2 regions of the Variovorax sp. 3319 genome follow, and region 2 is predicted to be linked to the other one. Evidence: predicted binding sites of a transcription regulator. Region 2 holds the regulator's gene; the other holds the start of a gene.
The links. Region 2 encodes NrdR, which represses ribonucleotide reductase genes. Its sites were predicted from a motif close to CACNANATNTNGTG; they were not measured.
Positions count from the first base shown of each region.

Region 1: a site for NrdR is predicted at 8,098-8,111, ahead of J2X67_RS14640 (ribonucleoside-diphosphate reductase subunit alpha). Genes of this name have one in related genera too.

Region 1 covers NZ_JAVDUZ010000006.1:269,657-280,695, forward strand. Annotated here, with positions in the region: gene prmA (50S ribosomal protein L11 methyltransferase) at 1-422, shown strand, start outside; gene J2X67_RS14620 (zinc-ribbon and DUF3426 domain-containing protein) at 496-1,941, shown strand; gene J2X67_RS14625 (carbohydrate kinase family protein) at 2,004-2,906, shown strand; gene J2X67_RS14630 (histone H1-like DNA-binding protein) at 2,999-3,520, opposite strand; gene J2X67_RS14635 (ribonucleotide-diphosphate reductase subunit beta) at 3,717-4,889, opposite strand; gene J2X67_RS14640 (ribonucleoside-diphosphate reductase subunit alpha) at 5,068-7,983, opposite strand; gene ampD (1,6-anhydro-N-acetylmuramyl-L-alanine amidase AmpD) at 8,333-8,950, opposite strand; gene J2X67_RS14650 (sigma-54-dependent transcriptional regulator) at 8,937-10,535, opposite strand; gene J2X67_RS14655 (ATP-binding protein) at 10,540-11,039, opposite strand, start outside.
Region 2 covers NZ_JAVDUZ010000003.1:448,523-459,561, reverse strand. Annotated here, with positions in the region: gene J2X67_RS09255 (DUF349 domain-containing protein) at 1-991, opposite strand, end outside; gene J2X67_RS09250 (DUF748 domain-containing protein) at 1,122-4,931, opposite strand; gene J2X67_RS09245 (lytic transglycosylase domain-containing protein) at 5,526-6,383, shown strand; ZMP/ZTP riboswitch at 6,425-6,551, shown strand; gene glyA (serine hydroxymethyltransferase) at 6,593-7,837, shown strand; gene nrdR (transcriptional regulator NrdR) at 7,859-8,302, shown strand; gene J2X67_RS09230 (GspH/FimT family pseudopilin) at 8,321-8,857, opposite strand; gene J2X67_RS09225 (type IV pilin protein) at 8,884-9,318, opposite strand; gene J2X67_RS09220 (PilC/PilY family type IV pilus protein) at 9,315-11,039, opposite strand, start outside.

The sequences.
Region 1 (11,039 bases), on a different contig from region 2:
TTGCGAAGCAGGGCGAAGGCGCGTTCGGCAACCAGCGTGTGCTCGACTACGGCTGTGGCTCGGGCATTCTTGCCATCGGCGCGGCAAAGTTCGGCGCACTCGATATCGATGCCGTCGACATCGACGAAGCAGCCGTTTCATCGACGCGCCTCAATGCCGAGGCCAATGGCGTACGCCTGAATGCCGGCTTGCCGGAAGCAGCCAAGGGCAACTACAACACGGTGCTCGCCAACATTCTCGCCACGCCGCTCAAGGTGCTTGCGCCCTTGCTGCGCAGCCACGTGGCGCCGGGCGGATCCCTGGTGCTCGCCGGCATTCTCGAGCGGCAGGCCGACGAGCTGAAGCAGGCCTATGCGCCTTATGCCGCGCTCGAGGTGAGCGACAGCGAGGATGGTTGGATCCTGATGACGGCGCGCTGCTGACCGGCGCGGCCAAGATTTTTCACCGCTGCGCATCGCTCGCGAGGCGGAGGGCCAACCCTACAATCGCCCGGTCATGAGCCTCGTCACGCGCTGCCCCGCCTGTGCCACCACCTTCAAGGTGGTGCGCGACCAGCTTCGCATTTCGGATGGCTGGGTGCGTTGCGGCCGTTGCAGCAATGTGTTCGATGCCACACTCGATCTGCACGAAGCACCAGACGGTGTGCCTGGCCCTGCAGCGCCGCCCCCGCCGCCTCAGCCTCCTGCAGAACCCGAGGCGCAACCGGGGCCCTCTGGCCAGAATTCGACACCGGCTGCGCACGCCGCATCGGAATCATCGAGCGTCACGGACGACGCGGATTTCTTCGACGACGACTCGGAGCATCAAGAATCTTTGGATGATGATGCCGGCTCAACGCCGCCTTCGGAGGCGATCGAACTCCTTCCGCCGGCGGAGCTCCCCGCGACAAGGCCTGCGTCTGCACCGCCAAGTGCGTCTGCTTCGGCAACCGGCTCCACTGAAGCGCCCGCTACCGCCTTCGTCTTGCCCGCGCACGGAATCGTTGCCGACGAGCTGTGGTCCGACTTCGAAGCCAACGAGCCCGAATGGCGACCGCCGGCAAGTTCGCTGCCGCCGTTTCCGAACATCGACCTGAATCTTGCGGCACCGCCTTCGCCGCCCCCACCCCCGCCGCCTCCACTGCCAGCCTTGCGCATCAAGGCGCGCGAAATGGCGGCATCCGCCAGCGTCGAAGACGAAAAGCACGAGGCGGCACAGGACCGCGACCAGGTGCAGATGCAAAAGGCGCTGCGCCGGGCTCGCATCAAGTCGGCCAAGATCGCGAGTGCCAAGGCACGCGACGAACGCAGCGCCGCAAAGGCGGCGGGCTCGATGGTGCGCGAGGCGAGCGAACTCGATGGAGATTCGGGTCCCTTGCCGCTCCCTGCGCCCCTTCATGAAGCGGACGATTCGGACAGGGTTCCTTTCTCTGGCGACGAAACGAGCGCGAACCGCGATGCCCCGGGCTTCTGGCAGCGCGGCCCCGTGCGGTTCGCGCTCTGGTTTTTGGCGGCGCTCGCAGCTCTGCTGTTTGTTGTGCAAGTCTTGCATCACGAGCGCGACGGCATCGTGGCTCGCCAGCCCAACTTGCGCCCGGCATTTGCCGCGATGTGCCGGTTGACCGGCTGCGAGCTCACGGCGTTGCGCCAGATCGGCGACATCGTGATCGAAGGTGCCGCCTTCGCGCGCGAGAAGACCGGCAACAACGACTACCGGCTCAGCTTTACCTTGCGCAATGGCGCGATGGTTCCGCTGGCCATGCCGGCCATCGAGCTTTCGCTGCTCGACACCCAGGAGCGTGCGGTGGTGCGCCGCGTACTCACGGCTTCAGACTACGGCGCGCCGTCGGTGCTTGCAGCGCGCTCCGACCAGGGCGCGTCGCTCCCGCTCACGCTGTCCGCAACAGAGTCGGCAGCGCTGCCGCCGATTGCCGGCTACCGCGTGGAAGCGTTCTATCCTTAGGCAGGGCTCGCGCCCGCGCCTTGTTCATTCATTCATCCACACCCTTCAACCAACGGCTCACCATGGCAGCAGTGATTTGCGGTTCCCTCGCGTTCGACACCATCATGACTTTCGAGGGCCGGTTTGCCGACCAGATCCTTCCGGACCAGCTGCACATTCTCAATGTGTCGTTCCTGGTGCCGGGCTTGCGGCGTGACTTTGGCGGCTGTGCCGGCAACATTGCCTACAGCCTCAATGCGCTGGGCGGCACGGCGTTGCCGATGGCCACGCTCGGAAGCGACGGGGCCGACTACCTGGAGCGCATGCGCACGCTGGGCATCAGCACCGAGTTCGTGCGCCAGCTCGAAGACACTTTCACCGCGCAGGCGATGATCATGAACGACGTCGACAACAACCAGATCACGGCGTTCCACCCCGGTGCGATGCAGCAGGCGCACCTCACGAAGATCGCCGCGCGCGAAGACATCCGCATCGGCATCATCGCGCCAGATGGCCGCGAGGCAATGCTGCAGCATGCGGAGCAGTTTGCCGCCGCCGGCATTCCGTTCGTATTCGATCCGGGCCAGGGCCTGCCGATGTTCGACGGCGAGGCGCTCAAGCACTTCATCGATCTGGCGAGTTGGGTGGTCGTCAACGACTACGAAGGAAAGATGCTTTCGCAGCGCACCGGCTGGAGCCTGGCCGAAATCTCGAAGCGGGTGCGCGGCCTGGTGGTCACATTAGCAGCGGAAGGCTGCGAGGTGTGGACCGACGGCGAGCGCGAACACGTGCCGGGCGTGACGCCGACCGCGGTGGTCGAACCCACCGGCTGCGGCGATGCATGGCGCGGCGGGCTGTTGTTTGGTCTTGAGAAGGATTGGCCGCTCGCGCAGTGCGCGGCTCTGGGCAACCGTATCGGTGCGCTCAAGATTGCACAGCGCGGACCGCAAAACTACCAGATCGACAAGAAGGCGCTGGGCCTCTGAGCATTTGCATGCCGCCTCCGTAGGCGGCGCGCATGAAAAAAGCCCGACACCGTGAGGTGCCGGGCTTTTTGCCGTCAAGGCCGCTGAGAAGCTCAGGGCTTGCTGGCCGTCGGAAACGGCCAGGCTGCCTGCGGGTTCAACGTCGTTTGCGCAGCAGGCGCTGCGGCAGGCGCTGCCTTTGCGGCCTTCTTTGCAGCAGGCTTCTTGGCAGCAGCAGCAGGCTTGGCAGCAGGCTTTTTCGCGGCTTTCTTGGCCGCAGCCTTTTTGGCAGGAGCCTTTTTGGCAGGAGCCTTCTTGGCGGCAGCCTTCTTCGCAGGGGCCTTCTTGGCAGCGGCCTTCTTCGCCGGAGCCTTCTTCGCCGCCGCCTTCTTGGCAGGAGCCTTCTTCGCTGCGGCCTTCTTTGCCGGAGCCTTCTTGGCAGCGGCCTTCTTTGCCGGAGCTGCCTTCTTGGCGGCTACCTTCTTCGCAGGCGCCTTCTTGGCGGCTACCTTCTTGGCCGGAGCCTTCTTCGCAGCTACCTTCTTGGCGGGAGCCTTCTTAGCGGCCGCGACCTTCTTTGCCGGAGCCTTCTTTGCAGCGGCTTTCTTAGCCGGCGCTTTCTTTGCAGTTGCCATTTCTATTTCTCCTTGATCAAGTTGAAAAAATCAACCTATTGAAGCACTCCGCGCACGTTGGTAGCGCAAAGCGATTCATGGCGTTGGAATCTGTGCTCCAGCACCATGAACACCTGAGCCCTCGTCCATGCCGCGCTCTTCGGCGCGATCGGTGGCAAGGGCAATTCTTGAATTCATTAATTCTTATCGGAAAGATTCAATCCCAGGAGAGCGCGCCACCCGACTGGTACTCGATCACGCGGGTCTCGAAGAAATTGCGCTCTTTCTTCAGGTCAATCATTTCGCTCATCCAGGGGAACGGGTTTTCTTCGTTCGGGAAGAGCGTTTCGAGGCCGATCTGCTGTGCACGCCGGTTGGCAATGTAGCGCAGGTAGCCCTTGAACATGGAGGCGTTCATGCCGAGCACACCGCGCGGCATGGTGTCTTCGGCGTATTTGTATTCGAGCTCGACGGCCTTCATGAAGAGGGCCTTGATCTCGGCCTTGAACTCGTTGGTCCAGAGGCCGGGGTTCTCGAGCTTGAGCTGGTTGATGAGGTCGATGCCGAAATTGCAGTGCATCGACTCGTCGCGCAGGATGTACTGGTACTGCTCGGCGGCGCCGGTCATCTTGTTCTGGCGGCCCAGTGCAAGGATTTGCGTGAAGCCGACGTAGAAGAAGAGGCCTTCCATCAGGCAGGCGAACACGATGAGCGACTTGAGCAGCGTCTGGTCGGTTTCGTGCGTGCCGGTCTTGAAGTGCGGGTCGCTGATGGCATCGATGAACGGGATCAGGAACTGGTCCTTCTCGCGGATCGAGGGCACTTCGTTGTAGGCGTTGAAGATCTCGCTCTCGTCCAGGCCGAGCGACTCGACGATGTACTGGTACGCGTGCGTGTGAATCGCTTCCTCGAAAGCCTGGCGCAGCAGGAACTGGCGGCATTCGGGCGCCGTGATGTGGCGATAGGTGCCCAGCACGATGTTGTTGGCGGCCAGCGAGTCAGCGGTCACGAAGAAGCCGAGATTGCGCTTGACGATGCGGCGCTCGTCTTCGGTCAGGCCGTTCGGGTCTTTCCACAACGCGATGTCGCGCGTCATGTTCACTTCTTGCGGCATCCAGTGGTTGGCGCAAGTGGCGAGGTATTTTTCCCAGGCCCACTTGTACTTGAACGGCACCAGCTGGTTGACGTCGGTCTGGCCGTTGATGATGCGCTTGTCGGAAGCCTTGACGCGCTGCGCTGCGATGGGGGCAGTGGGCTGTGCAATCGACGAAGTCGGAGCATCCACCGGTCGGCCTGCGGGCAAGCCGCTGGTCGATGCGTGGTGTTGCTGCAATCCTTGTTGCATATCCTTTGGTAAGGAGGGCTTGACTTCTTCGTCCCAGGTCAACATAGAAAAATCCAATGCTCAATTATCGGAGCAACGATGTGAGTTGCAAAGTGCTCGTTCACGTCGCGCTCCATTTATGTGGTTGTTATGTTGCTCTCATGCATCGCGCGATGTCAGTCAATGCCGTGATCGACTGAGGGTTCGCGCGTTGTGCATGGACCTCGCTCGCTTCACCGACGCGTCATTGGCATGCTTCGCAGGTCGGATCGTCCACACCGCAGAACGCGATGTCGGTTGCAGGGATCGCGTTCATCTGCGCCTTTGCTGCAGCAGCTGCGGCATCGAGTGCGCTCATGCCCGAAGGTGCATCGCTGCCCGACGACACCGCATTGAGACGGCCCGATTGCACGGTGGATTTTTCGGCGTGCGTGGCGCTCTGCGTGCGCAGGTAGTAGGTGGTCTTCAGGCCGCGCAGCCATGCGAGCTTGTAGGTGTCGTCGAGCTTCTTGCCCGATGCGCCGGCCATGTAGATATTGAGCGACTGTGCCTGGTCGATCCACTTCTGGCGGCGCGAGGCAGCCTCGACCAGCCAGGTGGTTTCCACTTCGAACGCGGTGGCGTAGAGCGCCTTCACGTCTTGCGGCACGCGGTCGATCGGACGCAGCGAACCGTCGAAGTGCTTCAGGTCCATCACCATCACGTCGTCCCACAGGCCCAGGCGCTTCAGGTCGCGCACCAGGTAGTGGTTGATCACGGTGAACTCGCCCGACAGGTTCGACTTGACCGACAGGTTGCCGAAGCAAGGCTCGATGGAGGCGTCGACGCCGATGATGTTCGAGATGGTTGCGGTCGGGGCGATGGCCACGCAGTTGGAGTTGCGCATGCCGTCGGCCTTGATCTTCTGGCGCAGCGCGTCCCAGTCGAGGGTGGCCGAGCGGTCGACCTCGACGTAGCCGCCGCGTGCCTTTTCAAGCAGGTCGAGCGTGTCGATCGGCAGGATGCCCTTGTCCCACAGCGAGCCCTTGTAGCTCGAGTACTTGCCGCGTTCCTTGGCCAGTTCGGTCGAAGCCCAGTAGGCGTGGTAGCAGATGGCTTCCATCGACTCGTCGGCAAACTGGACGGCCTCTTGCGAGGCGTAGGGAATGCGCAGTTCGTACAGCGCGTCCTGGAAGCCCATCAGGCCCAGTCCGACCGGACGGTGACGCAGGTTGGAGTCGCGCGCCTTCTTCACGGCGTAGTAGTTGATGTCGATCACGTTGTCGAGCATGCGCATCGCGGTCGAGATTGTCTTCTTGAGCTTTTCCTGGTCGACCTTGCCGTCCTTCAGGTGCTGCAGCAGGTTCACGGAACCCAGGTTGCAGACGGCGGTTTCGGTGTCGCTGGTGTTCAGCGTGATTTCGGTGCACAGGTTCGACGAGTGAACCACGCCGGCGTGCTGCTGCGGCGAGCGCACGTTGCAGGCGTCCTTGAACGTGATCCAGGGATGGCCGGTTTCGAACAGCATCGTGAGCATCTTGCGCCACAGGTCCGACGCCTGGATGGTGCGGGCGGGCTTGATCTCGCCGCGGGCTGCCTTTTCTTCGTAGGCGACGTAGGCCTTTTCGAAGTCGGCGCCGAACAGGTCGTGCAGGTCGGGCACGTTCGACGGCGAGAACAGCGTCCAGGTACCCTTTTCCATCACGCGGCGCATGAAGAGGTCGGGAATCCAGTTGGCCGTGTTCATGTCGTGCGTGCGGCGGCGGTCGTCGCCGGTGTTCTTGCGCAGTTCCAGGAACTCCTCGATGTCGAGGTGCCAGGTTTCAAGGTACGTGCAGACGGCGCCCTTGCGCTTCCCGCCCTGGTTCACCGCCACGGCGGTGTCGTTCACCACCTTGAGGAACGGCACCACGCCCTGCGATTCGCCGTTGGTGCCCTTGATGTGGCTGCCCAGTGCGCGCACGCGGGTCCAGTCGTTGCCCAGGCCGCCAGCAAACTTGGAGAGCAGCGCGTTTTCCTTGATCGACTCGTAGATGCCGTCCAGGTCGTCGGGCACGGTGGTCAGGTAGCAGCTGGACAGCTGCGAGCGCAGCGTGCCGGCGTTGAAGAGGGTGGGCGTGCTCGACATGAAGTCGAACGACGACAGCACTTCGTAGAACTCGATGGCGCGGGCTTCGCGGTCGATTTCGTTCAGCGACAGGCCCATGGCCACGCGCATGAAGAAAGCCTGCGGCAGCTCGATGCGCGACTTGCGCACGTGCAGGAAGTAGCGGTCGTAGAGCGTTTGCAGGCCGAGGTAGTCGAACTGGTTGTCGCGCTCGGCCTTGAGCGCCGCGCCCAGGCGGGGCAGGTCGTACTGCAGCAGCTTTTCGTCGAGGAGTTCGTTCTCGACACCCTTCTTGATGAACTGCGGAAAGTAGTCGGCGTAGGTTTGCGCGCGCTCGGCGGGCATGACTTCGCGGCCGATGATTTCCTTGAAGATCGTGTGCAGCAGGAGGCGGGCGGTGGCGAAGGTGTAGTCGGGGTCCTTCTCGATGAGCGTGCGGGCGGCCAGGATGGAGGCCTTGTACACCTCGTCGAGGGGCACGCCGTCGTACAGGTTGCGCATCGTCTCGGCGACGATCGGTGCGGCGCTGATGCTGTCGCCCAGGCCTTCGCAAGCAGATTCGATCAGGCCCTTGAGTTCGTTCAGGTCGAGCGCCACGCGCTCGCCGCCGTCCAGCACGTGCAGCAGCGGCGCGGCCGGCGCTTCTTGCGTGCCTTGCTTGGAGCGCTCTTGCGTCCGGCGTTCGCGGTACAGCACATAGGCGCGCGCAATTTCGTGGTGGCCGCCGCGCATCAGGCCGAGCTCGACCTGGTCTTGCACGTCTTCGATGTGGAAGGTGCCGCCGCCCGGACGCGAGCGGACCATGGCGCGGATCACGCCTTGCGTGAGGGCGTCGACCGTTTCACGCACGCTCGCCGATGCTGCGCCCTGGGTGCCATGCACCGCCAGGAAAGCTTTCATCATCGCGATGGCGATCTTGTTGGGTTCGAAGGGAACCACGGCGCCGTTGCGGCGGATGATCTGGTAGTGCGCGAGGTTCTGACCGGTGGGCGAGCCAGCAGTGTCTCGTTGCTGCTGCTGTGGCGTCGAGGGAACGGTACGCGGGGTCGATGGGGTGTTCAGGGCTGTTTGCATTCGCTTCCTCTCGGTATGGCAATTCTTGTTGGGTGGCAACGCTTGGCTGGCGTCGCGCCGGTACTTCATGACCGGACGGAGGACACTATATCTAGGGTGTGAAGCGTCTACAACCACTAGATGTAGTGTTTTTTGAGAGATTCAACACAGTGGCGTATTTGTTTGGGCGCCGCACTCGGCCAGCGATGCCCCATGAATACTGGCCTATGGTCGCGCAACCCGCGCGGGCTGTGGCTTGCAAGCGGATTTGGGCTTGCAAGGCGCATGGTTGCTGGAGGCACGCTCCAGATTTTAGAGATTGCTGCGGCGCAAGAACGCCGCATCGCATGCCGCCGACCGATTAAAAAAATTAGCGCTGCAGCACCTGATCGGGGAACATTCGCGGACTCCAGCCGAGTTGGCCGCGCAGCAATTGCCAATCGAAGCCCGCACCTGGATCCTGTTTGCGGCCCGGCGCAATGTGCTCGTGGCCCGCGATGTGCGCGATGGCGTAGTGCTGCGCAATCGCCGCGCAAAGGCTGGCCAGCGTTTCGTATTGCGCCTCGTCGAAGGTCAGGCCTTCCAAGCCTTCGAGTTCAATTCCGATCGAGTCGTCGTTGCAGTTTTCGCGGCCCCGCCAGCATGACCTGCCGGCATGCCAGGCGCGGTCGTCGCAACTCACGAACTGCCAGAGTTCGCCGTTGCGCCGCACATAGAAATGCGAGGAAACCTCGAGCCCGCGAATGGATTGGAAGTAGGGGTGCGCGTTCCAGTCGAGCTGATTGGTGAAGAGTTGCTGCACTGCATGGCCGCCATATTCGCCGGGCGGCAAACTGATGGAGTGCAGCACGATCAGATCGGTCTGGGCACCCGCGGGCCGCGATCCGAAATTCGGCGAGGGCAAGGCCTTTGCAAAGCGATACCAGCCGGCGCGCCAGAGGCCCTCGTCGCCGCTTGCGTTCGTCAGCGTTGCTTCAGTCGTCGGCATTGCTCGCGGTGCCTTCGTCGCCATTGGGCGTGGTGATGCCCAGCCGTGCGATGCGATAGCGAATCTGGCGCAGGCTCATGCCGAGCCGCGCGGCGGCCGCGGTGCGGTTGAAGCCGCTTTCATGCAGCGCGCGCACAAGGATTTCGCGCTCCTGCTGGTCGAGGTAGGCCTGCAGGTCGGACGGCAAGGGCGGCGGCGCGGTCTTGGGCTCCACCAACGTCGTGGGGGGCGGAGCCGCGACCGCGAGCGGATCGCCACCATCGTCGGATGGCGTTGAGGACGGCGACGACACAGGTGCAGCAGCAGAAGAAGCCGACGGCACCGAAGCCGCAAGGCCCGGAACGGCCGGCTGTCCGCCTCCCATCAGGTCCAGGTGCAATTCGTCGCCGTCGTTGAGCGCCACTGCGCGGTGCAGCAGGTTCTCGAGTTCGCGCACGTTGCCGTGAAGCGGATGCTGCGCAAGACGTTGCAGCAGCTCGGCGGAAAGATGCGGCACCGGCAGTCCGCCGTCATGGGCGATGCGCGCAAGCAACGCGGCGCAAAGCGCCGGCAGGTCTTCGCGCCGGTCGCGTAGCGCGGGCACTGCAATTTCGATCACGTTGAGCCGGTAAAAAAGATCCTGGCGGAAGCGGCCGGCGTTGACTTCTGCGTGCAGGTCCTTGTGGGTGGCGCTCACGATGCGCACGTCCACAGCGTCTTCCTGCGTAGAGCCGATGGAGCGCACGCTGCGCTCCTGGATTGCGCGCAGCAGCTTGGACTGCATTGCCAGCGGGAGGTCGCCGATCTCGTCGAGAAACAGTGTGCCGCCGCGCGCGGCCTGGAAGTAGCCGTCACGGTCTTGCGACGAGCCGGTGTACGAGCCCTTGCGCGCACCGAAGAATTCGGCCTCGAGAAGGTTCTCCGGAATTGCGCCGCAGTTGACCGCGACGAAGGGGCCGTCGCTGCGCTGGCTGCAGGCGTGCACGGCGCGTGCCACCAACTCTTTGCCGGTGCCCGATTCGCCGCGCACCAGCACGGGCGCCATGCCCCGCGCAACCTTGGCGATGCGCGACTTGACCAGGCGCATCGGCTCCGAGTTGCCCACCAGCCGTTCAAGCGCCGCCGTGCCGCCGCCTGGAACGGCAAGCGTGTCGCCGGCACGTTCGCCCTGCGCCACCGGTGCCGCTTTCGTGGCCTTGGCTGGCACGGCCTGCTGTGCTTGCACGGCCGATGCGACCACGGCACGAAACTGCTTCAGGTCGACAGGCTTGGTCAGGTAGTCGAAGGCGCCGGCCTTCAGCGCCTCGACCGCGTTCTCGGCGGAACCGTAGGCCGTCATCACCACGCAGCGTTCGGTGCGCTGGTCTTTCTGTATGCGGTGGATGATTTCCATGCCTTGGCCGTCAGGCAGCCGCATGTCTGTAATCACCGCATCGAATTGGCCGGCTTCCAGGTGCTCCCAGGCTTCCGAAACGCTGCCTGCGGCTTCCACGCGGTAGCCTTCGCGCAGCAGCGTGAGTTCGTAGAGCGTGCGCAGGTCGGGTTCGTCGTCGATGACGAGGATGTTGGCCGGGCGCTGCAGGGAAGGAGGGGTGGGAGTGCTCACGGCGCTATTGTGTCAGCCGGTTTTCGCTGGGGGCGAAGCTCACGAAGAATTCGTTGCCCTCGGGGCCGCCCGCCACAAGCGCCCGGCGCTCGTAGCCGATGGTGGCGCCATGCCGCCTGCACAGTTCGCGGCACAAGAACAGGCCGAGCCCGCTCGATCGGCTTTCGGACGAGAAGAACGGCTCGAACAAATGGCGCTGCACCGCCGGTTCCAGGGGTGCGCCGTCGCTCCACACTTGCAGGCTCGGGCGGGCTGAGCTGCCGCGCTGCATGGTGGTGACGACCTGGATGGAGCCCTCGCGCTTGCCGGCATAGCGCGCCGCGTTGTCCAGCAGGTTCACGAGCAGGCGGCGCAGGTGCTCGACGTCGAAGCGCACTTCGCTCTCGGCGGCATCGAGCGTGATCAGGACGCCCTGGCGCTGCGTCTGGCGCACCCACTCTTCGGCGAGCGCGCGCACCGCGGGGTCGAGCGCGACCTGTTCGCCGAGCGAAAGCACGCGTTGCT
Region 2 (11,039 bases):
CTGCGCGCAACGCGGCGGCCGCGCCGGCGCTGGCCTTGCCGTGGCCTTCAGCGGTTTCTTGTTCGAGCTTGGCAAGGGCCGCTTGCACAGCATCTTGCGCGGCCGCACGTACAGCCGGATCGACCTTGGGCGCCGCCGGCTTGGCTGGCGCAGCCTTGGGCGCCACCACTTCGCCGCGCGCAGCGCGGAGCTCGTCAGCCCACACGGGCACCGGCGGCAAGGGTGCCGCAGGGTCGGCAGCAGCCGCTTGCGCCTGGGCCAGCGCCGCATGGAACGCATCGGACACGACCAGCAATTGGGCCTTCGACGATTCGAGCTGCGGGGCAAACCTGGCGTCCAGGCTGGTCCAGTTGGCATCGGCCGTGATGTCGGCAGCTTGCTGCTGCCAGTGGGTCACGTCGGCGCGCAACGATTCTTCGGCGGCCTGTGCGTCCTGCCAGCCTTTGGTCGAGAGCACCTCGAAACGCTGCGCGAGCAGCACGGCGGCCTCGCGGTGCACCTGGGCACGGTGCTGCAGGTCTTCGATGCCCTTCACGCGCTCGGCGAGTTGCACCTTGAAACCGGCCAGCGGCTCGCGCGAGAGCGGCGCGCCGGCCTTGGCGGCGTCGCGCTGCCAGGCGAGCGCGTCGGCAATGTTGAGCTTGGACTGGCCCAGCAGCGCCTCGGCCTTTTGCGCCCATTCGGCCGCAATGGCTTCCTGGCCCTTGGCGCGCTTGAGCTCGTCGAGCTTTTCGCGCAAGAGGCGCGCCGCGCCCTTGTCGCGGCCGCTCAGCTCCTTGAAGACTTCCTGCATCTGCTCGGGCGCGGGGTTGCCCGCGAGCCAGTCGCGGATGCGCGCAGCGCGCTCGCCCGAAGTTGGCGCAGTGAAGGCGCCGCCGGTGAGCGTGTCGAGGGCCTGGAGGTCGTGTGGCTTGGAAGAAGTAGAGGTCACTTGCGCGAAATCGTTGTCTGAAGAGAGAAAGCGAAGGCGCCGGCAAAGGCCGGCGCACATCGACATTTTCACCCAGTTGTGGCCGGCGGTTGAAACCCATGCCGGAACAGCAGCCAAATGGCGGCCAGAAGCACAGCCCAGCCGCCCCTATATATAGCGTGCCGGCGCGAAAAACCAAGCCCTTTTCCTGCTACCTCATGGCCAGGTTGAGTTCGGCGCCTGGCTTCCAGTCGGCATCGGTCGGCTTGGTCTTCACGGCGCCAAGGAACAGGCGCTCGCTCGGGAGTTTTTGTGCAAGGAGGTAGTCGCGCACCACGGCGCCGCGCTCCACGGCCAGTTGCCGCATCGACTCTTCATCGACCGGGATGCTCGTGATCAGCAGGTTTTCCATTTCCTTGACCGGCAGGTCCTTGGCAAGCCCGACCATGTTGCGCGGCTTGGTGATGTCGGCGCGCTTGTAGACGGCAGTCAGCAGTTCGGGATATTCGGCATCCGTGACCGGCGGAACATCGGTTGCCGTCTGGCCCCCGCGAACCGCCGCGCGCCGCTTTTCGGCCTGGGCCAGCTGCCGCAGGCGCTGGCGCTGATAGGCCTCGCGCTCACGCTCGAGGCTGGAGGTGCCCACCACGGTCATCTGCAAGGTCGGGCGCTCCACCAAGGCCTTGACCACCTTGTCCAGGCTTTCCTTGGCGCTGGCGCTGAGCACCGAACTACCGGGTTCGAAGGTAATGGTGCTCGACTCGCCGCTGCCCCCGCCGAGTCCGCCTGTGAGCAGGCTGAACGGCGACGTTGCCGCCTTGACGATGAGGTTGACGATGGCCTTGAAGATCAGCGGGCCGATGCTGAACTGCGGATCGTTGAGCGAACCGCGCAGCGGCAGGTCGACGTCGATCACACCGTTGCGGTCAGCCAAAAGCGCCACCGCCAGCCGAACTGGCAAGCTGTTGGGCGCGCCCTGCACTTCGTCGCCGAACTGCAGTTGGTTGAGCACCAGCTTGTTGGTGGCCGTGAGCTGGCCATCGGCTGCAACCTTGTAGTTGACGTCCATGCTCATCTTGCCGCGCTCGATGCCGTGGCCCGAATAGCGCACCGAGTACGGCGACAGCGGCGCCAGGTCGAGATCGCGCATCTTGGCCGTGATGTCGAGCTCGATCGGCTTGGCCAGCGGATTGAGCTTGCCGGTAATTTCAAGCGCGGCCGTCTGCTGCGCCTTGCCGCGCAGTTCAAGGTCGGCCAGCGCGGGGCGGCCGCTCTCGCCCTTGGGTGGGCTCGACGAGAAGGAACTGAGCTTGCCGGTCAGTTCGCTCAGGTCGGCCGAATAGTTGGGCTTGACGAACAGGTCGGTGAAGTCGATCCGGCCGTTGACCAGGCTCATCGGGCCGAAGTTGATGACCGGCTTGGGGCCGGTGTCGGCCTCGGCTTGCGCCGCTGCAACAGGCGCCGACGCCGGCCGGGCGGGCTCTGGGCTGCCTCCGACGATGGCTTCTGCCGACGGCGGCGCGCCGCCCGATTGCGGCAGGGGTGCTGTGGTGGTGCTGGTCCCGCCAAGGCTTCGGCGGGTCTTTGCTTCTGCACTTGTCGCAGCCGCGGCATTGGCTTCGGCCTCGCCCTTCTTGGTCAGGCTCAGCAGATTCAGCCGTCCGGTCGGGTCGACGATCACGCGGGCAAAAAAATCGGTCAGCGTGGTTTCGCGCACGTCCACCGCCGGTGGCGCATTGGGCGCCATGTTTACCTGCAGGCCGCGCAGGCTCAGGGTCTTCCAGCTCAGCAACTGGTTGGTATTTCGGTCGAAGCCGGGTGACTGGGTGAGCGACACGCTATTGGCGCGGAAGTCATCGAGTGCGGTGTCCCCGGCCAGCTTCAAGGTCATGCCCGCCGGCCCGCTGGCATATCTCACGGTACCGCGATAGCTCGCGAAGGCGCGTCGGATGTCTACGTTGAGGGCATCGGCGTAGTAGGCCTTGAAGGCATGGGCGGGAAAAGACGCCACTTCGAGCCGGCCCTCGGCCGAAAGCGGCTTGAGCACCACCTGGCCCTTGTAGTCGAAGCGGCCCGGCTCGGCCCGTCGCGAGCCGATGCGGCCTGAAATCTGCAGGGGCGACACCGTGTTGGTTTCGGGCGCGACCTTTTGCGCGTTCAGGTTGAGCGCCGTGATCTCGACCGCCACCGGCGTTGCACTGGCCTTGTCCGCATACGAGAGCGTGCCGTTGCCCACCGCCAGCGTGCCGATGGTCAATGCCCAAGGCTTGGTATTGGCGCCGGGCGGTGCCGCTGCGGGTCCGCTGCCTGCGGGCTTGGGCGCGGCCACCTTGGCCTCTGCCGCCGCGCCGCCGGCGGGCGCCTTCAGCCAGCGTTCGAACATCCAGCGCTTTTCGCTGTCGCGTTCTATATGAACCTTCGGGTTGGTGGCAGTGAACGAAGCCACATTCAGCGTGTGCTTGGTCATGTCGACCTCGGCATCGACCAGTTCGAAGCGGCCGACGCTCGCCAACGCGGTCTTTGCCTGGGTGAGCGCCAGGCCGTCAGCGGCAAGGCGCCGGGCCTTGAACTTGAGATCGGGCTGGGCCCAGGCAATGTCGATCTGGCCGCTGAGCTTGCCGTCGAGCGTGGGCTCCAGGCTTTGCGCCAGATAAGGCGCCGCCAGCGACAGCGGCAATGCGTCGACTTCGGTCTGCACATCGGCCACCTTGTCGGTGGCGCTGCCCTGGAACTTGAGCGTTGCACCGGCAACTGCGGTGCTGCCGTTGAACTGGGCCGGCTTTTCCATGGGCCAGGTAACGCCTGTCACATCGAGGCCGAGCGCGCTCAGGTCGACAGCAGCTGCGGGCTTGACGGTTTCGTCGCGCCAGCCGATGCGCCCGCCGGTGAGCGCAAGCTTGTCGACCTGCACCTTGAGCTTTGGCTTTTCGGGTGCCTTGCCGGCCGGGGCACTTGCCGCGGCAGCAGGAGCAGTTGCTACTTTTTCGGCAGCCCCTGTGGTGGGATCGGTGGCCAGCAGGTTGAGCTGCCCCTTTGCGTCGCGGGCGACCGCGAGCTGGGGGGCGGAAAGAGCAACTTCGCGCAAATGAAAAACCGACTCCAGCGGCCGCACGTCCGCCAGCGCCACTTTGAGCGATTCGAAACCAAGCAGGTCACGGCCGAGCGCGTCGCCCAGCTTTGCGCCATGTGCTTCGATGGTGCCGGTGATCTTCAGGCCGGGCGTCGCGCCCTGTGCAAAGTCGATCTTCAGGTCTGCGTCCAGGCTGCCCGCCTGAAGCTTCACGGGCAAGCCGCCGGGTATGTAGCCGAGGTAGGGCACCAGGTCGAGCCCCTTGAACTGCACATGGGCGTCGGTTTTGCGGCTCTCGGCGAACGGCGTGGTGAACGCGGCCGAATCGAACTTGCTGCCATTGAGGGTGAAGGCGAGCTTGGGCTCGGTATTGATGTCGCGCTTGGAAGCCAGATTGCTCAGGAACGGCACATTGAGCACGAAGTCGCGCAGCTGGTGCTTGCGCTTGACGGTCTGGTCGTCGAAGTCGACCGCGCCGTCCTTGATCGATATGTTGTAGATCGCAAAACGAGCCGGCTCGGCCTTGGGGTCAGGCGGCGGCCCGGCCGCCAGCTTGGCGACGATGTCGTCGATGTCGTACTTGCCGTCGGCAAGGTGCGTGAGGAGGATGGCGGGTGACTCGACGGTTACCGCGTCGATCACCGGAGCGAGCCGCAACAGCGACTGCAGTTCGGCGTCGGCATAGATTCGCTTGATTGCCACCTGGGGCCGGCTGCCGTCCGCTGTGGCAATGCTCAGGTCGTTCAGCGCAACCTCGAGGGTCCAGGGCTTGAAGTCGATCTTGCCCACGGTAACCTGCCGCCCGAGTTTTTCGCTCGCGATCTTCTGGATCTGGCTCTTGGCAATGGGAGGAACGGCGAGCCACGCAATCGCCCACAGGGCCAGTAGAACGAGCAAGGCGACGATCCCACGTCGCATCCATTTGTTTTGTTTGAGCGAAGCTACATCCATCGCGGGAGTGTGCCGCAAAGACGAGCAAAGCCAGAAACAAGAAAGCCCGGCAATTCGACGAAAGTCTCATTACCGGGCTTGATGGCGGGCATAAGACCCATGCCATCGTTTCGCGCGACCGGAAGTCAATGGTTCCTGCCGTGCTGGCAGCAAGAGATTGCCGCCGTGGATCCTCCATCGTTCGAGCCCTCGACTTGCACCTCGGGCTACCGGATTTCGGAAAACCGCCTGAGAACTCAGGCGTGTTCAGATTAGGCGCCCCACGCTCGCATTGCAATCCCAACCCCCGAGGGATTTCCCTTGAGATCGAATCAAAAAGTTGGAATTGTTTAAATATGTAATGACATAAGGATATAAATCCTTATACTTGACCGAGTATTTAGCCACGCTAGAATCCGCCTGCCCCTGGCCTGCCCCAGACCCAGCAGGGGCCCCTGAACCCGCTGCCGAATTTCCCCCGGCTTGATCAGGTCGCCGCGCCCTCACCCCTACACCTCCACGCGCGGAGCCTGATTCGTACCAATCCAAGCGCCGCTGCCTTCGTCCATCGCCCCCGTGGCGCTGCGATCAGGTGCCGCATAGAAAGGAAGAGCGATGAACAAGGCGTTTGATGCCACAGCCCGCGGGCTAAGGACCTTTGCGTCCGATGTGGCAGACGGCTTTTTTGAAATCACCCACAACGGGTTTGCACTGGTTGGCCTGGCCATTGTGTTTGCGGCACTCGCCCTCGTCGCGCGGCCCGATCTTCGCCAGACCGGCGAGGAGCAGCTCATGGGCTGGCTCCAGTCGCGCAAGCCCGCGCCTGAAGCCACAGACCTGGAGCCCACCGCGATCGTGCGCACCACCGCCGCAAGCCCTGGCGACCTTCCCAAGCAGCAGGCCGCCGTAGCCTACTGGCTCAGCAAGAAGTACCGCGTTGCGGCCGAGCCGCTGAGCGTGCTGGTTGCGGAGGCGTACCACCTGGGCAAGCGCACCAAGCTCGACCCGACGCTCATTTTGGCCATCATGGCCGTGGAATCGAGCTTCAACCCGTTCGCCCAGAGCCACGTGGGCGCACAGGGCCTGATGCAGGTCATGACCCGCGTCCATGGCGACAAGTATGAAAGCGCCGGCGGCACGCTCACCGCTTTCGACCCGGTGACCAACATGCGCGTCGGCGTGAAGGTGCTGCAGGAATGCATCGCCCGCGCCGGCTCGCTGGAGGGCGGCCTGCGCTACTACGTGGGCGCAGCCAATCTCGACGACGACGGCGGCTATGCCGGCAAGGTCCTTGCCGAGCACGAGCGGCTGCTGCAGGTGGCCAACGGCCGCAATCCGCCAACCATGGCAACGCCATCGGCACCCATCGTCCGGCCCCAGCCAATTCCCACCACTGTGACGCCCAAGCGGGAGCAAACCGCCGAGCCGGCAGCCGACCCGCAAAAAGTCGCACTGCTTTCCGAGGTTTCCTGAGTCCCTTCCCCATGGGCGAAACCATGGGGTGAGCTACACTCCGTTCCGTACGCGACTGGCGATAGGCGCAGCACCTCCAAAGGTGCCACGCGCTGACGTGGAATACCACTGGGAAGCGTGCCGCCTGGCATCCATACAGGCGTTCAGCCGTTCGCCTGGGCAGCCCTTGTTTGGTTGAAGAACAAGGACCTCGTCTTCAAAGGACTGCCATGTACCAACGCAACATCCTGGTCGAACAGACCGATCCCGAAATCTGGGCTGCCATCCAGGCCGAAAACGCGCGCCAGGAGCACCACATCGAGCTCATCGCAAGCGAAAACTACGCTTCGCCGGCCGTCATGGCCGCACAGGGCTCGCAACTTACCAACAAGTACGCCGAAGGCTACCCTGGCAAACGCTACTACGGCGGCTGCGAGCACGTCGACGTGGCCGAGCAACTGGCCATCGACCGCATCAAGCAGATCTTTGGCGCCGACGCGGCCAACGTGCAGCCGCATTGCGGTGCATCGGCCAACGAGGCCGTGATGCTGGCCTTCCTGAAGCCCGGCGACACCATCATGGGCATGAGCCTGGCCGAAGGCGGCCACCTGACCCACGGCATGCCCCTCAACATGAGCGGCAAGTGGTTCAACGTGGTGAGCTACGGCCTGGACGCCAACGAAGCCATCGACTATGACGCGATGGAGCGCAAGGCGCACGAGCACATGCCCAAGCTCATCATCGCCGGCGCGTCCGCCTATTCGCTTCGCATCGATTTCGAACGCTTTGCCAAGGTGGCCAAGGACGTAGGCGCAATCTTCATGGTCGACATTGCCCACTACGCGGGCCTTGTGGCCGCGGGCGTGTACCCCAACCCCGTGCCGCACGCCGACGTGGTGACCTCCACCACCCACAAGAGCCTGCGCGGCCCTCGCGGCGGCATCATCTTGATGAAGTCGCAGCACGAAAAAGCAATCAACAGCGCCATCTTCCCGGGCCTGCAAGGCGGCCCGCTGATGCACGTGATTGCCGCCAAGGCCGTTGCGTTCAAGGAAGCCATGACGCCCGAGTTCAAGGCCTACCAGCAGCAAGTGGTCAAGAATGCACAGATCGTGGCCGACACCCTCACCGAGCGCGGCCTGCGCATCGTGAGCGGGCGCACCGAAAGCCACGTGATGCTGGTCGACCTGCGCTCCAAGGGCATTACCGGCAAGGAAGCAGAAGCCGTGCTGGGTGCCGCGCACATGACGATCAACAAGAACGCGATTCCCAACGACCCTGAAAAGCCGATGGTGACGAGCGGCGTGCGCATTGGCACCCCCGCCATGACCACGCGCGGCTTCAAGGACGAAGAGGCCCGCATCACGGCAAACCTCGTCGCCGACGTGCTCGAGAACCCACGCGACGCTGCCAACATCGACGCGGTGCGCGCCAAGGTTCACGCGCTCACGAGCCGTTTTCCTGTCTACCGCTGATCGTCCGCAAGACCTGGCCGCATGAAATGCCCTTTTTGCGGTCATCTTGAAACGCAGGTCGTCGAGACCCGCGTTTCGGAGGACGCCGACTTCGTGCGCAGGCGCCGCCAGTGCAGCGCCTGCGACAAGCGCTTTACAACCTACGAGCGGCCGGACGTCAACTTTCCGGTTGTCGTGAAGAAGGACGGTAGCCGCGCCGACTTCGACTCGACCAAGGTACGGGCCTCGATGATGCTGGCGCTGCGCAAGCGGCCGGTGAGCATCGAACAGATCGACAACGCCCTGCTGCGCATCGAGCAGAAGCTGCTGGCCAGCGGCCTGCGCGAAATCGATTCGACCAAGGTCGGCGAGCTTGTGATGCGCGAGCTCAAGAAGCTCGACAAAGTGGCTTACGTGCGCTTTGCTTCGGTGTACCGCAGCTTCGAGGACGTCGACGAGTTCAGGCAGTTGTTGCGGGATATTTGAGCAAGCCCCGGTGCCTGCTCATTTGCCGCCGTTGCCGCAAGCGCCGCTCCCGCAATCGCCCCGGACATCCGGGTTGCACACCCTGGCGCGGCCCGATGCCGACACCACGACCGATGCCCTGCGGCCCGACTCGGCTTTCAGCGTGAGGCACCCGGCGCCAAAGCCCGCGCCGCCAACCCGGCGCGAAAAGCCGTTGCTGTCGTAGTCCAGCCCGCGCACGAATCCGTCTCCGAGTTCTGTGTCGACGCTGACGCCGTTCGGAAGCTTTTCGAACTTGCGCAGCGTTTGCATTGTGCCGTCGGGGCCGGCCTGCACGGCCCAGCCGCTTGACCAGTTGCTTCCGTCGAGCGCGCCCACATGGACTTTCTGCGACCGCTGGATTGCCTCGGTTCGAGCAAGGCTCAGCGCAACGACGAAACCATTGGAAGCCGCGGCAAGCCGCTGGTTGAGCAGCAAGCTGCGAAAAGCAGGAATGCCGAGCGAGCCAAGGATTGCCATGATGGCCAACACCGCCATCAACTCGATCATCGTGAAGCCGCCCGGCGCACCAGCCATGCCCTTTGACCATCTCCGGCCGCGGTTCACTGCCAGCACCCGGCCCCCGCCGTGCCGTTGCAGCCCTTGTCGCCCATGCTGTCGATCCAGAGCGCTCCGACCTCGGCATCGGAGTAGCCCGACTTGGGCGTTGCAGTCAGCCTGATGCAGCGGTCGATGGTGCCCTGCCCCTCGCAATTGCCGCTTTCGACGAGGTACTTGCCGGCCGCACCTCCCTCGCCAGACCCGCCTTCGTAGCGCTTGTACTGCCCCGTCATGGTGTACTGCCGCTCTTGCTGCTGCATCTGTTGCAGAAGGGCCGAGCGGGCTTCGGTGCGCCACCCCTTGCGCATGAACCCCAGATAGGACGGATACGACGTTGCAGCCAGGATGGCGAGGATTGCGACCACCATCATCACTTCGATCAGGGTGAAGCCGTGAGTGCGACTTGCCGCGCCACTCGCTGCCTTGGCGGCCTTCATGGCTTCGCTCCCTGAAAGTCCATGATCTGGCGCCAGTTCAGGCGCCCCGCCACTTGCGAAACCTGGCCGCCCTCCACCGGCTGCACGGTAGAAATGCCAGCTGCAGCCGAGCCGCGCGAACCGACGTTGACCACCGAGAGCTTCTTTGTTGCCGATCGGCGCCCGAACGCATCGGGCGGCGCATAGGCACCCTCCCCAAGTTCAGCCAGCAATGGCGAAGACAACGGCCCCCCCGTCGACGGCACACAGGTCCCGCCCTTCGAAAGCCCGGTCATTGCGTTGACCGCGCAGCTGCGGCCGCCGGCGCTGGCGCCGCATGCATCGCCACCAGGGATCAACGTGTTGAAGAACAGATAGCCATCGCCAAGCGCCAGCCGGGTTACCTGCCGCTCGCCCGACTCGAGCGACCCGGGAAGATCGAAATACCAGCCACGGCGACTTGCCACCCCGCCGTTGCTGGCACCGTAAACGAAGGGCTCACCCACGACGGCCGGCAATGCCTCGCCGGCAACAGCGGCGGCGCTGCGCGCCTGAAGCTGCGTGCGGGTTTCGTGCGGGGGAATGGCCGTGCCGGAGTCGTACACGCCATAAAGCGTTTGCACGGCACGGCTGGAGCTGCCAATATCTTCGGCGCTCACGAATTTTCCGGTGCCGAACAGCACGATCGCGCCTCCGTTCGGCCCCGCTCCCACCTCGGGCGCCACGGTGATGGGTTGCCGCCTTGCACTTGCGCCGGGCGACATTGCGACCATGAGCGGCAACCCTTTCAGGGCGAGTGCGTTGTCCTCGGTCCACGGCGCTTGGCCGGTGAAGTCGAACTTCCACAAGTTGCCTTGCGTGTCGCCGGCGTACATCCAGCGCACCCATCCATCCGACGCCGCATAGTCACCGGGCGTGCCAAGGGCATTCACCATGGTTTTGTCCGCGGGAACCGGCAGCACTATCTTGTGATAGTTGACACCGCGCTTCCATGCAACGCCGGCGGCCCTGTCGAGCGACAGCAGGAACAGCGCTCCGCGCCTGTCCGGATTGGCGTTGTTGAAGCCCGAAGGAACCACGGCGAACCAGGCGTAGGCCGCAGCCGCGGTACGTGTTGGCGCGGAAATGCGGAACTTCATGATGCGCGGAGCCTGGAGCACATGGCCCATGTCCTCGTCGTCGAGCCCCGTGAACTCCCACAGCGCCTTGTCAGCTGAAAACGCGGCGGGGTCCGAAACATCGAGCGCGAAAACGCCGGTTGCTCCGGCGCCCATTCCGGAAACCAGCAAGGTCTTCCATGTGCCGTCGGCCATGCGCGCGTTCGCTGCGGCAGGCGACCCGTCTACATACGCCTGATGCACATAGTCGGGCGAGGTGTAGCCCCCGAGCTTTGCGAACAGCGCGCGTGGAACGTAGGCGAAGAGTTCGCTCCCGGTGGCGACTGAGAACGCATGCAGCATGCCGTCGTTCGCGCCGACATAGACGGCGCTTGACCGCGCTTTGTGTGCTTCGGCAAACCGGGCGTAGTCGTCGCCTTGCGCCTGGGAGCTCGGCGGGCCGACGAACAGCGGATTCGAATTGGCGACGTCTCCCATGACCGAGTCGCGCACCCGGAACATACCGCCGGGCGCCGACAATTCCTTGCGCCGGTCGCCACGCAAATACGCCATCCGATCGATGCCCAGCGCATCGGATGCCGCCGGCACCGCATAAGGCGTGGAGTTCAGGTGGCTTCGCAGAAC